2 regions of the Salinicoccus roseus genome follow, and region 1 is predicted to be linked to the other one. Evidence: riboswitches for the same ligand, from Rfam matches in the RefSeq annotation. Region 1 holds a riboswitch; the other holds the start of a gene.

Region 1 (5,183 bases):
ATGATTGTCTGCAAGATGTTTCCTTCCTTTTCCGAACATATTCTCCCTGAGCGTCTCCCCTTCATATTCCGTGCGGTAGATGCCGCGCGCCTGCAGTTCAGGTACGACAAGGTCGACGAACTCTTCAAACGTGCCCGGCGAATAGGTCTGGGCGATGTTGAATCCATCTGCGTCGCCCTCTGTGGCCCACTCTTCTATCCGGTCGGCAATCTGGGCAGGCGTACCGATGAACTTCACGGTCCCGTTGCCGAGGCCGTGGTTCTTGATTGCTTCACGCAATGTCCATTTGCGGTTCGGGTCCTTCGTATACATGTCGAGGTTCCCCTGCACCGCTTCGGTTTCGATATCCTCGATATACTGGTCCGGATCATACTGGGAGAAGTCGATGCCCGTATGGCCGGACAGGAGGGATGCCGTGCCTTCATAGCTCACGCTGTCCTGGAGTGCTTCATACTTCTCATAGGCTTCCGCCTCGGTCTCCCCGATGATCGGCAGGATCATCGGAAACACTTTGACGTCATCTCCATTCCTGCCCTGGGCCACCGTACGTTCCCTGATATCCTTCACATAGGCTGCCAGCGCTTCGAGCGAATGATTCTTCGTGAAGACCGCTTCCGCATGCTTTGCTGCGAAGTCTCTCCCCTTCGGTGAGGCACCCGCCTGGAAGAGCACTGGCGTCCTCTGGGGCGAAGGTTCCACAAGGTGGGGGCCCGGCACATTGAAGAATTCACCGCGGTGGTTGATCATGTGCACCTTATCCGGGTCGGCAAACGTGTCCTTCTCCCTGTCATATTGGACCGCATCCGCTTCCCAGCTGTCCTCCCAGAGCTTGTACACGACTTCGAGGAATTCGTCTGCACGGTTATAGCGCATCTCCTTCGGCAGACGCTGTTCGAGCCCCATATTCACCGCCTCGCTCTCAAGATATGAAGTCACGACATTCCATGCCACCCGGCCTTCCGTCAGATGATCCAGCGTCGACAGTTGGCGGGCCAATGAATAGGGCTGTGCGTATGTAGTCGAAATCGTCGGCGCGAAGCCAAGATGCTTCGTGACGGCCGCCATGGCAGGAATCACAAGTGTCGGATCATGGGCGGGAAGCTGGACTGCGTGCTTCGCTGCTGCGTCATGACTGTTGCCGTAGACGCTGTAGGTGCCGAGGACATCCGCAATGAAGAGCGCATCGAATTTACCGCGTTCCAGCGTCTTTGCTGTACCGGTCCAATAGTCCAGACGATTGTGGCGTGTCCCCTGGTCCTTTTCATGCTTCCAGAGACCCGTGGAATGGGGGGACGGTGAATTTTGGATGAATCCGTTGAGATGGATCTGTTTTTTTGACATGTTCATACCTCCGATTTTTGATAGTGAAAAGCCCCTGCTTCCTGTAGATAAGAAGAGGGGCTTTATTTATAGAATAGACCATCCCTTCTCATCTTCTAGCAAGTCGCTACTGGAATTGGCACAGTTCACATACGGTCTGTTGCCGAGGTCTCAAAGGGCCAGTCCCTCCACCTCTCTTGATAAGAATTTTCTGAATTTATTAAGTTATGTCGACTAATATATCCCATGGCTGAATCAATGTCAATACTAAATCTTATTTTTTTAGTAGGAATTAAATTTCCGTCTGTTCACAAGCATAAAAAATCAAATATCAGCCAGTATCATCTAACGTTATGTTCAGAATGAAAAGCAAAAAAGACGAACATCCTCATTATCATCGTAAAATGACAGTGAAGAATATTCGCCTTTATTAATTTCCCGGGAAATATCAATTCATCGGCACCTTTTTAAACCTGATTACGGCCAGAAGTATGAACACCAGGCTCACTGCTGCAGTGATTACCATCGGCCAAACTACATCTCCTGCAGCAATCTCCCCTGCAAGAAGACCCACATTGTTGCCGATCAGATATTGTGGCAGATATTCTGCGATATCCGGATGAATCCCCGCCATCAGCATCACGATGACGACTGCGACAACACTGAACAGCACTGCGATGAAGCTGTTCGTGAAGAGGGTTGAAGCTAACAGAATGAGGCTGATGATGAATAGACCGTATAACCACGTCATACTGAATGCCAACAAGAGATGGTCCACCGGCTCATCCCAGTAGTAGATCGTGTATGCATAGGCCACCAGTGCACTGATGACATATCCCACAGTCCAAACGAGCATGAGGAATGAAGCTTTGACCACAATCACATACGTCCGCTTCAGCCCCTTGGTCACCAGGTTCACCAGCGTGTTGCGGGTGAATTCATGCGTGAGGATGCTGCCGAAGACGATGACGAAGATCACCAGTCCCATCTGGTTCATGTTGCTGAAGAACTGCATGTAGGAATCCAGTGACGTAGATTCAGGAATGTCGACCGTAACGCCCGAGTCGTCCATGACCATGCCGAGTATATCAGGCAATATGAGCGCCGTGAACGGACTGAGTATCCCAATGATCGAAAATACGATGACGATCGCCGCAAACTTGAAGTTGCGCCACGATTCGATGAGCTCCTTTTTGAAAAGCGGCACCATCTGGCTCATGTGGTCACCTCCAGGTAAACATCCTCAAGAGATTTCCGTTCCTTCACTATTCTTTCCGGGTATACTCCATGCGCATGCAGTACACCATAGATTTCCTGCAGGGAATGGTCCTCTATGACATATGATGCCCCGCCTATGTGACGCATATCAAGTGCCGGTGAAATTTTATCATAAGATTCCTGATCAAATTCGACGACGATACCCTTTTCGCCGAGGGATTCCTTGGAAAGGTCGATCTCCTTCACGATCTTCCCCTCATACAGGATCCCGACCCTGTCGGAAATACGCTCGACGTCGGTCAGTATATGCGTGGAGAAGATGACCGTCGTCTCTTTTGTGATCTCCTTCAATATCTTCAGTATCTCCATCCGTCCCTTCGGATCGAGGGCACTCGTCGGTTCATCGCAGATCAGGAGCTTCGGCCGGTGGATTAGCGCCTGTGCAATGCCGAGTCGTTGCTTCATCCCGCGTGAATAGTTCCTGATCCGCGCCTTCTCTCCGCGGAGCCCGACCAGCTTGAGGAGTGCATCAATCCGTTCACGCTGCTCCGCCTTCCCCATCCGGGTGATGTCGGCACACAGCTTCAGATACTCCTCCGCATTCATATAAGTATAGAATTCCGGCACATCCGGCAGATAGCCGACATGACGGTTCGTCGGTGTATCCCCGAACCGAACTTTTTCACCGCAGACATATATCTCTCCACCGTCCGACTTCAACAGGCCGAGCACCATCTTCATCGTAGTCGTCTTGCCGGCACCATTGCTGCCGATGAATCCATAGATTTCATTTTCTGCAACTTCAAGGTTCAGATCCTCGATCACCGTCTTATCGTTGAACGTCTTCTTCAGCCCTTCAATCTTAAGTATTCTCATATCATCTGCGCTCCAGTACGAAGTATAGGATCGGTCCGATGATGTTCAGAACGAGCACGACGATGATCCAGACCACCTTATTCAAATACTTGAAATGCTCCTGCCTGATGATCATCACCAGCGCAGTCACCATCAATACCAGCTGCAGCAGAAGCAGTGGTATCAAGAACGGCAGATATTCCTGTACATCCATATTCATATGGCCACCCCTCCCTATCACTCTCCTCCATTATATAAAAAAACAGCCATGACAACATCAATTATTGCCATGGCTGGAAAATATATTTACTTGTCGCCACTGAGTTTCACAAGAATTTTGGACTGGCTCTTGTCATTCAGCAGGGCCTCAAATCCCTTGTCGACGATTTCGTTCAATTCGATGTGGTCGGTGATGACCGGGAATGGATCGATCTGTCCACTTTCCATCATCTTGACCGTCGCCTCAAAAATGTCCGGCTCGTAGGCCAGAGTGGATGCGATACGTACACCGCTTGCGGTGAGGGACATCGGATTGAATTCAATCGGCTTTTCGAAGATGGAGACGAGCGTCACCATGCCGCGCGCACGTGTCGCCTGGATGGACTGGTCGACTGTCACACCGACACCAGCCACTTCGAATGTCCGGTCAACACCGTCGGGATAGTACTCATGAATATAATCGATCGGATCTTCATTGCCGGAATTGACCACATGTGTCGCGCCGACTTCCTTCGCCTTCTTAAGACGTTCATCGCTGAGGTCGAATGCAAAGATGTCCTTTGCACCCGCAGCCCGGGCGGCAATGATCGTCAGCAGTCCGATTGGACCCGCTCCGAATACTGCAACTGAGTCGCTGAACTGCATTTCGGATTCTCGGATTGCCTGAAGGGCAACAGCTGTCGGTTCGACAAGTGCACCGAGTTCGAGGGAAGTGTCATCTTCAAGTTTCACTATATTTTTCCTGTCTACAACAACATAGTCGGCAAATCCGCCGTCACTGCCGAGACCCACGAAAGTGAACCCCTTGTACATGTCGACCAGCGGTTCATCATGCACTTCCTGGGTGATGAGCGGATTGATCGTCACCTTGTCTCCAGCCTTAAGGCCTTCAACACCTGCACCGACTTCCTCCACAGTACCTGAAAACTCATGGCCCATGGTCAGCGGTGCCTTTCTGCCGGTCATCGGAGATGCTTCCCCTTTCGGGATGAAGATGGGACCAGCGTTATACTCATGGAGATCACTGCCACAAATGCCGGCCCAGGCAACTTTGACCTTAACTTTACCTTCACTGATTTCCGGTGTTTCAACGTCTTCTACGCGAATATCCTTTGCATCGTGAAATACTGCTGCACGCATATAAAGCCCTCCTATTTGTTATATCTTTCACAATCATTATACACCCATCCGTCTGATAATGTAAATGATTATGTAGTTGCCCGCCCCGTTTTCCATAATAAATTGCCTATTTATGATGGGTCGGCCATATTTATCTCGAATTCGAAGTATATCATATAATTACCTCGAATTCGAGATAAACATTAAAAAGATGATGCATATCGTAAATAAGAAACGAGTCACTTTTACTAGGCTCTTATTCGATATGCACCCTTTTACTTGAATTATCTACCCAGCCATTCTTTCGCCTTCATCGCAGCTTCCTGAGGTAGACTGTGTCCATTCACCCAGGTGGTGGTCACATCGGCTCCGCGTGATTCGAACAGCTCGATGACGCGCTTGCTTTCCTCTTCTGGTGCCATCGGATCATTCCTGCCCATGGAGAGGAATAC
Region 2 (5,183 bases), on a different contig from region 1:
GATGCAGAACTGCTTCCCTGACCGTCCATCTCCTGCTCGTACTCTCCACCGTGTACTTCTGCAGAAATCCATGGGAAGCATCGGTTCTGATGTTTTCCACATACTGGTCGGGATCATAGCCGGAAAAATCGATGCCTGTATGGCCGCTCAGCATGGACAGTGTGCCTTCATAACTGACATGGGAAAGGAGCGTTTCGTATTTCTCCTTTGCCTCCGATTCCGTCCTGCCGACAACCGGTACGATGCCCGGGAATATTTTGATGTCTTCAGGGTTTCTTCCGGCCTCAGCCGCCCGTCTGCGGATATCCGCCGTGAATGATTTCAGCTCCTCCAGATTGCTCGCTATGGTGGTGAAAAGCGCCTCGGCGTGCTTGGCGGCGAATGCTCTGCCCTTTTCGGAAGCGCCTGCCTGGAAGAGGACCGGCGTCCGCTGGGGAGATGGCTCGACCACATGCATCCCCGGAACACTGAAGAACTCCCCTTCATGACTGACCGGGTGGACCTTCTTTGGATCGGCATAGACACCGGTTTCGACATCCGCCTTTACGGCATCCTCCTCCCAGCTGTGCTCCCACAGTTTATAGACGACATCCATGTATTCATCCGCCCGTGCATACCTCCTGTCATGCTCGATCTGATTCGCCAGACCGAGATTCACCGCTTCGCTCTTCAGATACGACGTCACGATATTCCAGGCTACACGGCCCTTCGTCAGATGATCCAGCGTAGAGAAGTCGCGTGCCAGTTTATATGGTTCAGCATAAGTAGCCGAATATGTCGCGGCAAAGCCCAGATGTTTTGTTGCTGCCGCCATCGCTGAAATCTGGAGCAGGGGATTATGCAAGGGGACCTGGACGGCATGTTCAATTGAAGTTTCGGGGCCATCCTTATAGACATCATATATGCCGAGCACATCGGCAAGAAACATTCCGTCAAACTTGCCGGCTTCAAGCAGCTTTGCAAGGTCCAGCCAATAGTCCAGGTCGCCATGACGCACTCCCTGGTCCGCTTCATGTCTCCATAATCCCGGGGAATGCGGGGCAACGGTGTTCATTGTAAAACCATTCAGTCGAATCTGCTTCTTCATAGATCATCTCTCCCTTTAAGTATTCATCGAAAAAAACCCATCAAAAGGGTAGGTAATGAAAAATACCCCATCCGATGAGGAAGAGGTATGAGACACTAGACGCTCCTCCTCATCTTCCAAGCATGACGCTTGTTGGAATTGGCACCGTTCAACTTTTTTAAAGTGGGGTTGCCGCAGGATCTCAGGACCAATTTCCTCCCCTGGCTCTTGATAAGGAATATATTCAATTTATAGTTGAATGCTATGATATCAGCTATGCAATTTTCTGTCAAATTTGAATTTTTAAATATTAACATTCCGCGTCCGTAGCTTTGGTGAAAACAAACGGCCGGAACCCCCAGTCACTTCCCTTTCGGGCTCGGCCCGCGCTTCACTTCCCTCGGCAATTCGAAGAACGGCTGGATATCCTGCACATATTCAAGAATTCCCATGAACTCCCCCGCCTCGTCGAAGACAGCCTTGTATGTGACATGGATATACTTGTCCTTCTTTCTGAACCACATCGTTTCCGATTCCTTCTTCCTTTTTTTCAGGTCATGTATGATGTGCATCACTTTCTTTGTGCTTTTTGGCGGGTGGCAGTTGGCGACATTCCTTCCGATGGACAGTGGTGTACGTATGAACATCATCTCTTCGGCTTCCCCGATTTCATTGAAGTACTTGAACAGCCCATTACGATCGACGAATGTGATTTCCCCAGGCAGGTGGTTCAGGATCAGATTCGCTTCCTTAGCGGTCAGATAGCCTCCGCCAAACTGCATATGTACTGTATCATCGAGCGGGGCGGGCTGCTTACCGGAACAGCTGTTTCCTTTACGGTACTTGCCGACGGACTCTATCGCATAGCCGAATGCCTTGCTTTCCGCTGCAATCGCCATCCAATCCTCTTCTTTGAAGAGAGACTGGGTCAACGGTATGAAGAGATAGGACTCCTCAAGCATCATTTCCTCGCACGCATCCTTCATATCATCAAACGATCTTCTTACATGCCGGAATTCAATCTCCTCAATCTTTTCCGTCCGCTTTCTCAGAGCCCGCAGCAGAAGACGGATGGTATCATGCTGCGCCCACATCTTCCGCGGAAGCGTGTAGATGCCGCGACGCTCGAGAAGCGGGAAATAGAGCTTCTCCTTCCTGCTGAAGTGGCAGTTGATTTCCTCAAAACGCACAACTTCTGCGATGAGTGTGTCCACCATCGTCCGCTCCCCTGCCTCGTAGCATTCGAGGAGATGCCCGATGATCTCGAGGGAACCGGAAAGCAGCCTGTTTTCCTTCTCCAGTATGCGAAGTGGATGACAGTCATCTTTTGATATGTGGATTTCAGTAAGCGATTTATGGAAGAGGTGCTCATGGATATCCAGAAACTCCTTGATGTCATATATGGTGACATCCTTCTCTACATATTTCACCTCTATAATCGCACCAAGCATTTCTCCCGGTTCCATTTCCTTGAGTTCCGTATTGAAACCATCCATTAAACTCTCCACCGGCTCCCCCTGATTGATTTTGAGCAGCAGCGGCCTTACTTTGCTGACGTCCGTTGTTGCGATGGACATGCAATCACCCCTTAGAAATATTCTCTTCCAATTAAACATGTATCAATAATACATCTATTATATGCCATATTACCCTTCCGGTACCGCCTGTTTCCAATCGTTAACAATTTTTTCGCTATTGTGAGATATTTTCGACACAAAAAACGCCCTCCAAAGCAGGCACATCTACTGTGTCCACCTTGGAGGGCGTTCATCTATATTGCATCATACCTTCTACTACAGGGATGAAAGTACTGTCTTCGCTTGATTCTGGGTCTCAGCATACGCTCCAAATGAGGTGTCGACGAAGACGACCACGTCCCGTTATTTCCCCTCAAAGTATATTCCTGTCCGCATCGAATTCTTCTGTTTCCTTTTTCAAGCGCGCGTACATTCCCTTAAATACATCCACCTTTTTGAGGGTTATATGGTGCAGGATACCGACGACCAGATATTGGACGGCCAACATCAACTTCATGGTGCTTCTTTCGACTATCTGCATCTTTCATCCCTCCTTTAAATGCATAGTAGAACGCCATGTCCATCCAGGTGCGCCTAAAGCATAATCATGCCCTTCTCCCGCATCTCGAGAAGTGCCATTTCGAGCGCATGGACGACATGCTCGAATACGAGGCCGCCCTGGACGAATACGGTATAGGGCGCCCTGACCGGTCCGTCTGCACTGAGTTCGAGGGATGCCCCCTGCACAAAAGTGCCGGCGGCCATGATGACCGGATCCTCGTATCCCGGTATATCGCTCGGCACGGGAAGGAACTGGGAATTGACGGGTGATGCCTTCTGTATCATCTGGGTGAAGGTGATCATCTCCGCCTCCGTATTGAACGACACACTCTGGATCAGATCTGTCCGTTCTGCATCAGGCGCCGGATCTGTTGCCAGTCCCGCCTTCGACAGCAGGTGGCTCGTCAGTACGGCTCCGTTCAGGCTCTCCACTACCGCATGGGGGGCCATGAAAAAGCCCTGGTACATGTCAGTGTTCGCATTCAGGCTTGCTCCCATCTCCTTGCCGATGCCGGGCACAGTGAGCCGGTAGCTGATCCGTGTGATCAGATCTGCATTTCCCGCAATATAGCCGCCCATTTTGGCAAGCCCGCCGCCTGGGTTCTTGATCAGGCTGCCGGCGATGACATCCGCACCGGCCTCAATCGGTTCATGGGTCTCCACAAACTCCCCGTAGCAGTTGTCTACGAAGACGATGATGTCCGGATACTCCGCTTTTATCCTGCTGATCATCTCCTCCATCTCCCTGATGGTCAGCGACTTGCGCATGCTGTAGCCACGGGAGCGCTGGATGGCGATCATCTTCGTCCGGTCTGTTATGGACTCCATGACCGCCGCTTCATCGAACCGGTCATCCACTAGGTCGATGGACCGATAGTGGACGCCCTTCTCACGTAGGCTGCCGATATCCTTGTCGGAACTTCCGATGACCTTGGCGAGCGTATCATAGGGTTCCCCGCTGATATAGATGAGTTCATCCCCCGCCTCGAGCAGTGCGAGCAGCACCAGGCTGATCGCGTGGGTACCTGAGATGATCTGGCTTCGGACGAGGGCATCTTCACTCCTGAAGACCATGCGGTAGATCTCTTCAAGCTTGTCACGCCCGACATCATCATATCCATAGCCTGTGGTGCCCGAGAAGTCGCTTTCGGCCACCCCATTTTCATGGAATGCCTGCATGACCTTCCTGAAATTTCTCCTTGCAATCTTTTTGTTCTCCCTGATGATCGGGTCGATCTCCTCGATCGCCTCCTCGACCAGCTGGTTGATATCTGTTTCTGTATACTCCACGCAGTTATGCCTCGTTTCTTTCTGAAATTCTCCGGCTCCATGAGCCGGGTGGTTCGTAGCCTTTGAGCCTGTATGTCCCCGCCTCTTCATCGATTTCCTGCTCATCGACGATGGTATACCGCTTGAGGTCATAGATCTTCTGCGGTTCTGACATCGGCAGCTCGGCCTCATACTCTTCCATGTACGTCTTCATGAAGTCTTCCAGCACTTCGAGTATATCCTGGGGCAGCATATCCTTGTTGACGTACGCATGCGCCTCACCCGGTGTGTAGTAGCGCCCGTCATCGATATCCGTCTTGTTGAAGAAGACGATTGAAGGGATATGCTCCATATTGAGCTGTGAGATGAGCTGCTTCACAGTGTCATAATGGGTTTCCAGGTTGTCTGAACTATTGTCGATGACATGGATCAGGAAGTCGCTGTCGGCCGCTTCCTCAAGGGTGGACTTGAAGCTTTCGACGAGCGTCGTCGGCAGATTCTGGATGAAGCCGACGGTGTCGGACAGGATGCATTCGAAACCGGACGGGAGTGTGATCTGCCTTGTCTTCGGATCGAGCGTGGCGAAGAGCGCATTCTCCTCATACGTATCACTTTTCGCCATCGTATTGAACAGCGAGGATTTCCCTGCATTCGTATAGCCGATCAGCGAAACCTTCACGACCTGGTTGCGGTTCCTCTTTTCCCGGTACCTCTCACGATGGGCCTCCACGACTTTAAGCTGCTTCTTTATCTCCTTTATCCGCTGGTTG

What was found. A riboswitch is a leader RNA that binds a small molecule or an ion and turns the genes downstream of it on or off. The one in region 1 is predicted to bind S-adenosylmethionine.
Region 2: another riboswitch for S-adenosylmethionine. It lies ahead of EDC33_RS03190 (LLM class flavin-dependent oxidoreductase); the one in region 1 lies ahead of EDC33_RS07920 (LLM class flavin-dependent oxidoreductase).

The regions. Positions count from the first base shown of each region.
Region 1 is NZ_RKQJ01000002.1:172,489-177,671, forward strand. Features, by position in the region: gene EDC33_RS07920 (LLM class flavin-dependent oxidoreductase) at 1-1,341, opposite strand, end outside; SAM riboswitch class I at 1,427-1,527, opposite strand; gene EDC33_RS07925 (ABC transporter permease) at 1,769-2,539, opposite strand; gene EDC33_RS07930 (ABC transporter ATP-binding protein) at 2,536-3,414, opposite strand; gene EDC33_RS07935 (PLDc N-terminal domain-containing protein) at 3,416-3,613, opposite strand; gene EDC33_RS07940 (2,3-butanediol dehydrogenase) at 3,700-4,752, opposite strand; gene EDC33_RS07945 (alpha/beta hydrolase) at 5,016-5,183, opposite strand, start outside.
Region 2 is NZ_RKQJ01000001.1:595,589-600,771, forward strand. Features, by position in the region: gene EDC33_RS03190 (LLM class flavin-dependent oxidoreductase) at 1-1,087, opposite strand, end outside; SAM riboswitch class I at 1,194-1,304, opposite strand; gene EDC33_RS03195 (DUF438 domain-containing protein) at 1,429-2,643, opposite strand; gene EDC33_RS12615 (hypothetical protein) at 2,957-3,124, opposite strand; gene EDC33_RS03200 (methionine gamma-lyase family protein) at 3,178-4,434, opposite strand; gene hflX (GTPase HflX) at 4,439-5,183, opposite strand, start outside.